3 regions of the Lysinibacillus sp. FSL K6-3209 genome follow, and region 3 is predicted to be linked to each of the others. Evidence: riboswitches for the same ligand, from Rfam matches in the RefSeq annotation. Region 3 holds a riboswitch; each other region holds the start of a gene.
The links. A riboswitch is a leader RNA that binds a small molecule or an ion and turns the genes downstream of it on or off. The one in region 3 is predicted to bind lysine.

Region 1 (3,263 bases), 990 kb from region 3:
AAGTCATCATTTTGTAAATGATACTCCATTGACTGTGTATTTCATCATGGTACAATATTATGACATGTTTATTGTACTCTCAAGAGCTACGAGCGTCAAGGTAACATAGAGTTTTTGCTAGACCTTATTAAAGAAGTAATCTAGTACATAACGTGTCGTTTCTTCTCGAAAAATCTATCATTACTTTATTGGTGCTAAATTATAAGAAAATTCTAAGAAAGAAGGATTTCTATGTTAAATAATCCATCTAATACTATCTCATCATTTGGATATGAGTTAATTCGTGATCATGTCCTATCTTCAATACTCGGTAAACATGAGGATGACGTACTATATTGGGCTGGCAAGGAGCTTGCGCGGAAGTTTCCTTGTAAAAGTCAAGATGAACTTATCGCATTTTTCGCAGATGCGTGCTGGGGTACTCTAGTATTGACAAAGGAGTCTAAAGATGGACGTATTTTCCATTTAGTGAATGAACCAACCCTTTTACAAATTCAAAATCGTAGCTTTAGACTTGAAGCAGGCTTTATTGCTGAACAAATTCAGCAAGTAAAAGGTTACTTGACTGAATGTTATGATGAGAAGCGTGAAAAACAACAGCTTGTCACGTTTACAGTCAAATGGGATGTTAAAGAACGCATTATGAATACAATAACAAATGAATAAAAGTCTAAAGGATTTTTTTGGTAGAAAAGCAAACCTTATGCGTGTAGACAAAAGGCAACAAGATGTTACTCTTGATGCCTTTTATCATTTTTATATAGTAGTTACTGTTTGTGAATCTCTTCTTCTAAATTAAACTCCTCGTGTAATGCATTGGCAGCACGAATCATTTCGTCTTGCGGTACAACAACAGAGACTTTAATTTCCGACGTACTCACCATTTTTACTGGAATATCCTCTCGACGTAAGCGATCAAACATTCTGGCAGCTACTCCAGGATTCGATGCCATCCCAGATCCAATAATCGAAACTTTCGCTAAGCCAATCTCAAAATCAGCAAAGCTAAAACCAAGCGACAATTTACTATTTTCTAACACACGTAAAGCTTCAGCGAATTCCTCTTTTAAAATGGTAAAGGATACAGATGGTTTCACACCTTCAATAATAGCTTGAACAATAATATCAACATTAATGCGGTTTTCTGCCAGTATCGCAAACATATCTGCTAACGATGCAGTAGAATATGTATCATAGCCGATTGTTAAACGAATAATATCTGCTTCGAAAGCAACACCACGTACAATTAAATTTTTCTCCATTTCAACTTCCTCCTTCAATAAAGTACCGACTGTATCCACTACACTTGAACGAATAATTACTGGTATTTGGAATTTTTTTGCCAACTCCACTGCACGTGGATGTAGAATATGTGACCCTAAATGCGAAAGTTCCAACATTTCATCATAGGAAATCTCCTGTAACTTTCTCGCTTTTTCAATATGACTTGGATCAGCTGTATAGACACCATCGACATTTGTATAAATCTCAACACGCTCCGCATCTAATGCTGCTGCAATGGCTACTGCTGTCGTTTCCGCTCCACCCTTACCAAGTGTTGTAATATTGTTGGCAGCATTTATCCCTTGTTCCCCAGCAACGACAACAATTTGTCCTTGCGTCATATGCCCTTGCATGCGACGAACATTGATTTGATCAATACGTGCATTAAAATGTTTTGCATCTGTCTGCACACCAGCTTGCCAGCCAGTTAATGACACTGCATCATAACCGGCCTCTTGCAAAGCGATTGCAAATAGTGCACTTGATAGTTGTGAGCTCGTCGATAACAGTACATCCATCTCACGTTTAGAGGCATCATCTGATAATGCACGTACCATTTTCGTTAAGTCTTTAGCTGTACGGCCCATCGCTGCTGTCACTACTACTACATCATAGCCACGCTCTTTTTTTGCCATTGCAATTTTAGCGACCTCCTGAATCCGCTCTGTTGAGGCGATTGCAGGTCCACCAAATTTCAATATAATACTTGCCATTTTTATCATTCTCCTTTTTTAGATTCGTTTCTAGAACAGCAAAAAGGCAGCCCTCACATAACGTGAAAGCTGCCTGCAACATGTACAATAAAATAGCTTGCGCATGTGTGATAGCTCTCCGAAACGTCAAGATTCGACAGTCCTACATCTGTTAAATGCAAAACCAGCAAAGTATCGGAACAACGATACTTCACTTCGGCAAGCTCCCCTTTCACACATCATCACTGGATTTGTCCATCCTTCGATGTGCTACTATTGAACCTTGCACCTCTATCATCACTTAAAATAGTGAAATGTAATTTTTTCCCTTTACGAAAATACTGCGTTATTATGCTTTACTGCACAATCGTTCATACAAGGATCGTTAGAACATAATGGTATTACCATTGCCATGTTCTATTCCAACATTAGCATATGTCTAATCCTTTGACAACGTCTGCTGCTGAAAATAAGTGTAAATAATGTTCGCTAAGTTTGCAGGCATTCCTGCTTCTTGAAGGGCAAGCTCACTCGCCTCACGAATCTTTTTAACTGAGCCAAAATGCTTCAATAGCTGTTGCTTTCGTTTCGGTCCAACACCTTCAATGCCATCGAGTACAGATTGAATAGCATTTTTTTCATGCTGTTGACGTAGGAATGTAATAGCAAAACGGTGCACTTCATCCTGAATACGTTGAAGTAAATAAAAGCCATCACTCGTTCGTTTTAATGCGATAACATCAGGCGGATCTCCGAATAAGAGTTGAGATGTATTATGCTTATCATCTTTTGCTAAACCAGCGATTGGAATAACAAGACCAAGTTCATCTTCCAACACTTCTCGTGCCACTTCCATCTGTCCTTTACCGCCATCTATTAGCACTAAATCGGGCAATGGCAAGCCTTCTTTTAATACCCTCGTGTAACGGCGTCGTATCACTTCCTGCATTGCCCCGTAATCGTCATGTTTTGCGGCTGTTCGTGTTTTGTATTTACGATATTCTTTCTTTGCTGGTTTACCATCAATAAAAACAACCATTGCTGATACTGCATCCGTACCATGCATATGACTATTATCGAATGCTTCAATGCGCAGTGGTGCTGAAATGCCCATTGCTTCGCCTAGTGCTTCGCATGCGCCAATTGTCCGTTCTTCTTGTCGTTCAATCAATTGGAATTTAGCTGCCACAGCAATTTCCGCATTTTTCATAGCCAAATCAACTAGCTCTTTCTTTTGCCCTCGCTTGGGTGTCAGTACTTTAACCCCTAATAATTCGGTTAAAATTG
Region 2 (3,263 bases), 2.0 Mb from region 3:
CAAATAAATCATGTAAATAGCCAAATAAAATTGGACCGACTGCGGCTAATAAATAACCTAAGGATTGTGCAAAGCCAGATAAATCTGCCGCCTCAAAAGCCGTACGTGTACGTAATGTAAAGAACATCATGGCAAGTGCAAATGAAGCCCCACCTGCTAAGCCAAGCAATATCATCCACAACACAGCAAGACTAGTCCATTCCATCACAACGCCTGTAAAACCAATGATATAAAATGCTGTAAACATTAAAACGAGTGGTCGCTGGGATGTCATTTTGCTAGCGATTATAGGCACAACTAATGCCATGGGCACTTGTGAGATTTGCATGATGGAAAACATCCAACCCGCACGATCCGCGGCTACGCCTTGTGCAATATAAATTTCAGGAATCCAAGCTGCGGTAGTATAAAATAATAACGATTGTAGTCCCATTGCCCCGGTAACTGCCCAAGTAACTGGTGATTTCCACAACGGTATACGCGCTTTTGTAGAGATTACAGTTGATTCGGGCTTATTAAATTTTAATTGGGGTAGCCAAATCACAATTGTTAATATGACTAGCGCTAAAGCAATAGCAAGTGCACCTTGCCAGCCCAGCACTGCATTGGCTATAGGGTAGCTAATACCAGCCCCGATCCCTGCTGTTAAATTCATAGACATTGTAAAAAACGCCATTAGTAAACCAACATGGTATGGAAATTTTAATTTTAGTAGACCTGGAATAAGGACGTTACCAAATGAAATGGCGACACCGATAATCATTGTACCAAATACGAGTAATCCCGTTGTTCCAAGTGAACGTAGGACAATGCCTCCAGCTAATAAAATTGTTGATAAAAATAGTGTTAATTCAAGTCCGAGTTTTCTTGCAACGATGGGTGCAAAAGGGGATACAATTGCGAATGCAAGTAATGGGATCGTTGTAAGAAAGCCTGCAAGTACATTGGATATACCAAGATCTTCACGTATAAAGGATATAATTGGCCCTACTACTGTTAAGGGCATACGTAATGTGGATGCAAGAAAAATCACACCGATAACTAACAGTAGGGTTGTTCCCTTCCAGTTAATCTTTTTGCTAGGATAAGTAGATTGTTCGTTCGTTGTCAAAACTAGTACCTCCCTGATAGAACAATTATAATTCGAACCACTATAACACTTTATCACACTATTAAAAATAGTAGAAAATTCATAAAATACGGAACATTAATCGTTTTATTGAAATGTCTAAGGTCGTATGTTAAACTAAGACACATCATAAATTTAATAATTATATGCCTCATGTTTGTATTGAGGTAGAGGTCGCGGTATTTATGAGTACGCTAATGGAAATGACAAGCATTAAAGATGTTAGCTGAAAGGAAATATCGCCGAAGTGTGAGGGGACTTGAAAACCTCATGCTGGGGCTGTCTCCGAAAGGAACAGAACTGTCACGTTGGACAACGTGTTGCGCTATCATTTTGAAGAAACAGAGGATTTACTTAGCCATCACAACGTTCATGTGATGGCATTTTTTTGCCTCTTATAAAAGGAAGGAAGCTTTAACGTGAGTGAGATAAAAGTTAATCAGCTCGGCCATAAAGCACCGAAGCTGAAAAAAGAATTAAAAAGTCGTCATATTACGATGATTTCATTAGGCGGTACTATTGGGACTGGGCTATTTTTAGCAAGTGGTGGCGCTATTGCACAGGCTGGACCAGGTGGTGCACTACTTGCTTACGCATTAATCGGTATAATGGTTTACTTTTTAATGACTAGCTTGGGCGAAATGGCAGCTTATATGCCGTCATCGGGTTCATTTAGTACGTATGCAACAAAATTCGTAGATCCTGCTCTTGGCTTTGCCCTTGGTTGGAACTACTGGTATAACTGGGCGATCACAATTGCAGCAGAAATTGCAGCTGTTTCGCTTATTATGAAGTATTGGTTTCCTGATAGCTCCTCTGCATTATGGACAGTAGTATTTATTATGATTGTACTAACATTCAATTTACTATCTGTTAGAAGCTATGGTGAAAGTGAATATTGGTTTGCCATGATAAAAGTGGCGACTGTTATTGTTTTTATTATCGTCAGCCTATTGATGATTTTTGGTATTTTAGGAGGGCAAGCACCGGTTGGTTTCACGAATTTCTTTATAAGTGATGGTCCATTCCATGGTGGCTTCCTTGCAACATTCGGTATATTTTTAGCAGCTGGTTTCTCGTTCCAAGGAACAGAATTATTAGGTATTACTGCTGGCGAAACGGATGACCCTGGAAAGAACATTCCAAAGGCTGTAAAATCCGTCTTCTGGCGTATTATTTTATTTTACATTTTAGCGATTGCGGCGATTGGGATGTTGATTCCATTTACGGATGCGCGCTTATTATCTGAAGATATTGCGGTATCTCCATTTACATTAGTATTCGATCGCTTAGGCATTGCTTTTGCTGCCTCATTAATGAATGCTATTATTTTAACTGCAATGTTGTCTGCAGGTAACTCTGGTTTATATGCATCATCACGTATGTTATGGCAATTAGCGGTAGATGGACATGCACCTAAAATTTTCACAAAATTAAGCCGTCGCGGCATTCCAATTTATGCATTACTGCTTACATTGGCAGTAGGCTGTCTAGCATTTTTAGCATCATTTTTTGGTGATGGCGTTGTCTATATGTGGCTTCTAAACGCTTCTGGGATGTCAGGCTTCATTGCATGGCTTGGTATTGCCTTTAGTCATTATCGCTTCCGCCGAGCGTTTGAAGCACAAGGGTTGGATTCAAAATTACTACCTTATAAAGCAAAGCTATATCCATTTGGTCCGCTCTTTGCTTTCACCGTATGTATGATTGTAGTCATTGGTCAAAACTATACAGCATTCACTGGTGATTCAATTGACTGGTATGGCGTTCTTGTTTCATATATTGGTATCCCACTCTTTGTTATATTGTGGCTAGGCTATAAAATAAAACATAAAACAAAAATGATTCCACTACAAAAATGTGATTTAAAAGTGGATAAATAATAATGAGAACTGTCCTAAATGTTAGGGCAGTTTTTATTTTTGTTGTACACATCTGTCAGCCAATAAACCCCGCAGTAACAGATAATTGTCATAGCAAAAAGTGTTAAAGTGACGCAGTCGCTTTAACACTTTTTCTATTATTTCATCTTTATTTTATTAAGCAAATAGCGTTTCCCATAATAGGTAAATATTTAACGCTACGACGATGACAACGACACACCAGCCAAGAATTGTTGTGATACGGTGATTGA
Region 3 (3,263 bases):
CCGCGTTGAAAAAGGTGAATTTATCGTTGAACTTGAAACAGATAAAGTAAACGCTGAAATCATCTCTGAAGAAGCTGGCGTATTAACACAAATTTTAGCTGAAGAAGGCGATACTGTTCTTGTAGGTCAAGTAATCGCAGTTGTTGAAGCTGGCGAAGGTGCAGCACCAGCTGCAGCACCAGTTGCAGTAGCTCCAACACCAGCAGCGCCACAAGCAGCAGCTCCAACACCAGCAGCGCCACAAGCAGCAGCTCCAACACCAGCACCAGTTGTAGAAGAAACTTCAGGTGAGCGTGTTATTGCGTCTCCTGCAGCACGTAAACTGGCTCGTGAAAAAGGTATTGACCTTGCAGCTGTATCTCCAGTAGATCCACAAGGCCGTGTACGTGTACAAGATGTTGCAGCTCATGGTACAGCACCAGTGGCAGCACCACAAGCAGCGCCAGCAGCACCAAAAGCAGTAGTAGCTGTTGACGAATCTCGTGTAACAATTGAAAAAATGAGCCGTCGTCGTCAAACAATTGCTAAACGTCTATTAGAAGTGAAGCAATCAACAGCGATGCTTACAACATTCAATGAAGTAGATATGACAAACGTAATGGCATTACGTTCACGTAAAAAAGAACAATTCTTTGAGTCAACTGGCTCTAAGCTTGGTTTCATGTCATTCTTCACTAAAGCAGTAGTGGCTGCTCTTAAAAAATACCCATATGTGAATGCTCAAATCGTTGGCGATGAAATTCACTTAAATAACTTCTTTGATATTGGTGTAGCTGTATCAACTGAAGAAGGTTTAGTAGTACCAGTTGTTCGCGATGCTGATCGTAAAAACTTTGCTGAAATTGAAGATTCAATTGCAGATTTAGCTAAAAAAGCTCGCGATAAAAAATTAGGTATCGCTGATCTTCAAGGTGGTTCATTCACGATTACAAATGGTGGTGTATTCGGTTCATTAATGTCAACACCTATTATGAACGGTACGCAAGCTGCTATTTTAGGAATGCACTCAATTAAAAAACGTCCAGTAGAAGTGAACGGTGAAGTAGAAATTCGTCCTATGATGTACTTAGCACTATCTTATGACCACCGTATTATCGATGGTAAAGATTCTGTAGGCTTCCTTAAAACAGTTAAAGAATTACTTGAAAATCCAGAAGATTTATTACTAAATTCTTAATACAAAAAAATATGTATTAGAGCCCTGCAAACTTAACGGTTTGCAGGGCTTTTTGTTGTCCATGTATAGGCAGGAATCGGAGGAATTAGGTAAGGTTATAAAGGAATAGTCTAAATTTTGTATTATTAAGTTAGTCTAAAGGCCTTTAAAATAGAAAGATACTGAATCTTTTGTATGGTCAGTGGTGTTGAACATAATAATAATTTATGAAAAAATATAAAATAATAATTACAATATTTCTACTTTCTTAGATGTAATTTATGGATTTTAGAAGGATAATAACCTAATTTTGTCATTAGTCAGAAAAATGATAAAACTATCTTGACGAATAGACTAGCTTTATAGTAATATCTAAATATCAATTAAATAAACAAACCTCACTGTTAACTATGTGAGGTAGAGGCGCGGTATTTATTAGTCCATTGCTGAGTTAAAGCAAGCGAAGACGTAATGGAGAAGGAAATATCGCCGAAGTATAAAAGGAGCTCGTACTTTTATGCTGGGTCTGCAGTGAATAAGTGCAGGACTGTCCTAGTAAATCTAATTCCAGTTTACTAGGTTGTGCTATCTCAGAATGATGGAAATTATAGTGAGGATTTGGGCAACTGTCAATAAAAGGTAAGACCTAAGTTCAAAACTTAGGTCTTTTTTTGTACAGTTGCTTTATTTTTTTTACAGAAAAGGGGAGTTTTAGATGAAAAGAAAATGGTTGCTATTTATGTTAACGGCAATGACAGCGATTTTGTTAGCAGCTTGTGGTACTGGAGACAAATCGGAAGACAAAGCATCAGGCGATGCGGCGAAAGAAGAAGCAGGTGGAGAATTCCGTATAGGTATGGAAGCAGGTTATCCTCCATTTAACTGGACACAGCAAGATGATGCAAATGGTGCAGTAAAAATTGCTGATAATGCAGAATATGCAGGCGGCTATGATGTACAAATGGCGAAAAAGATTGCTGAAGGTTTAGGAAAAGAATTAGTTATTGTCAAAATGGAATGGGATGGTTTAGTTCCAGCTCTACAATCCAAAAAAATTGATGCGATTGTAGCCGGAATGTCTCCAACTGAAGAACGTAAACAAACAATTGATTTTACAGAAAACTACTATACTTCTGATTTCGTCATGGTAATTAAAAAAGGTAGTAAATATGAAGATGCAAAATCTATTCAAGATTTTTCAGGTGCAAAAGTGACTTCACAGTTAAATACGTCTAACTACAATGTAATCGATCAAATTAAGGGCGTAGAAAAACAAACAGCAATGGAGAACTTCTCTGCAATGCGTGTCGCTTTAGAAGCAGGCAAAATTGATGGTTATGTAGCAGAGCGTCCAGAAGGTATTTCTGCTGCAGCAGCGAATGACAAATTTACATTTGTATCATTCGAAGAAGGCTTTGATACAGATATTTCAAATACTTCGATTGCAGTTGGTTTACGTAAAGGTGATGCAAGTCTAGATAAAATCAATGAAATCCTAAAAGGTATTTCAGAAGATGATCGCCAAAAAATTATGGAAGAAGCAATTCTTCAACAACCTGCAGCACAGTAATTTAGTTGGGGTTGCGCCAAAATGGAAAATAGTATACTGGAAGTACTTCTAGTATACTATTTTTTGATTTAGAAGTTTGAATCTTACGTAATGCGATAGGGGTCAGCTATCATCAAAGGCAATAGTATGCTTGGAGCATATATGGGGTAGCCTCAATTATTTCCGTTTATATAGAAGGGTGGCACCTTCTGATAAATGTTCATGTCTATGGTGTATTTCACATAATTTGAATAAAGCAACATCATTCAAATGAAGAGATGATTTCGCTAAGGCATATTTGATATCAAGCAACAACGCGTTGTTAGGAGGAACATCATGAGTTTAGATTGGATCATTTCTATTATAGAAAACAACTGGCAAATGTTTTTACGAGGTGCGTATTATACATTACTTATTTCAATTATCAGTACAGTCATTGGTGCATTTATCGGATTTTTTATTGGGATTATGCATACCATTCCAGTACGTAAAAAAGGTATAAAATATTATGTATTAAAATGTTTTAATTTTATACTGACATGCTATGTAGAATTTTTC

Region 1: another riboswitch for lysine. It lies ahead of MHH88_RS16140 (aspartate kinase); the one in region 3 lies ahead of MHH88_RS11095 (transporter substrate-binding domain-containing protein).
Region 2: another riboswitch for lysine. It lies ahead of MHH88_RS01520 (amino acid permease); the one in region 3 lies ahead of MHH88_RS11095 (transporter substrate-binding domain-containing protein).

What each region holds. Positions count from the first base shown of each region.
Region 1 is NZ_CP150264.1:3,305,600-3,308,862, forward strand. It holds gene MHH88_RS16135 (YslB family protein) at 232-666, shown strand; gene MHH88_RS16140 (aspartate kinase) at 768-1,997, opposite strand; lysine riboswitch at 2,101-2,278, opposite strand; gene uvrC (excinuclease ABC subunit UvrC) at 2,416-3,263, opposite strand, start outside.
Region 2 is NZ_CP150264.1:280,158-283,420, forward strand. It holds gene MHH88_RS01515 (MFS transporter) at 1-1,111, opposite strand, end outside; lysine riboswitch at 1,290-1,465, shown strand; gene MHH88_RS01520 (amino acid permease) at 1,549-3,012, shown strand; gene MHH88_RS01525 (Nramp family divalent metal transporter) at 3,169-3,263, opposite strand, start outside.
Region 3 is NZ_CP150264.1:2,316,745-2,320,007, reverse strand. It holds gene odhB (2-oxoglutarate dehydrogenase complex dihydrolipoyllysine-residue succinyltransferase) at 1-1,177, shown strand, start outside; lysine riboswitch at 1,567-1,752, shown strand; gene MHH88_RS11095 (transporter substrate-binding domain-containing protein) at 1,872-2,726, shown strand; gene MHH88_RS11090 (amino acid ABC transporter permease) at 3,042-3,263, shown strand, end outside.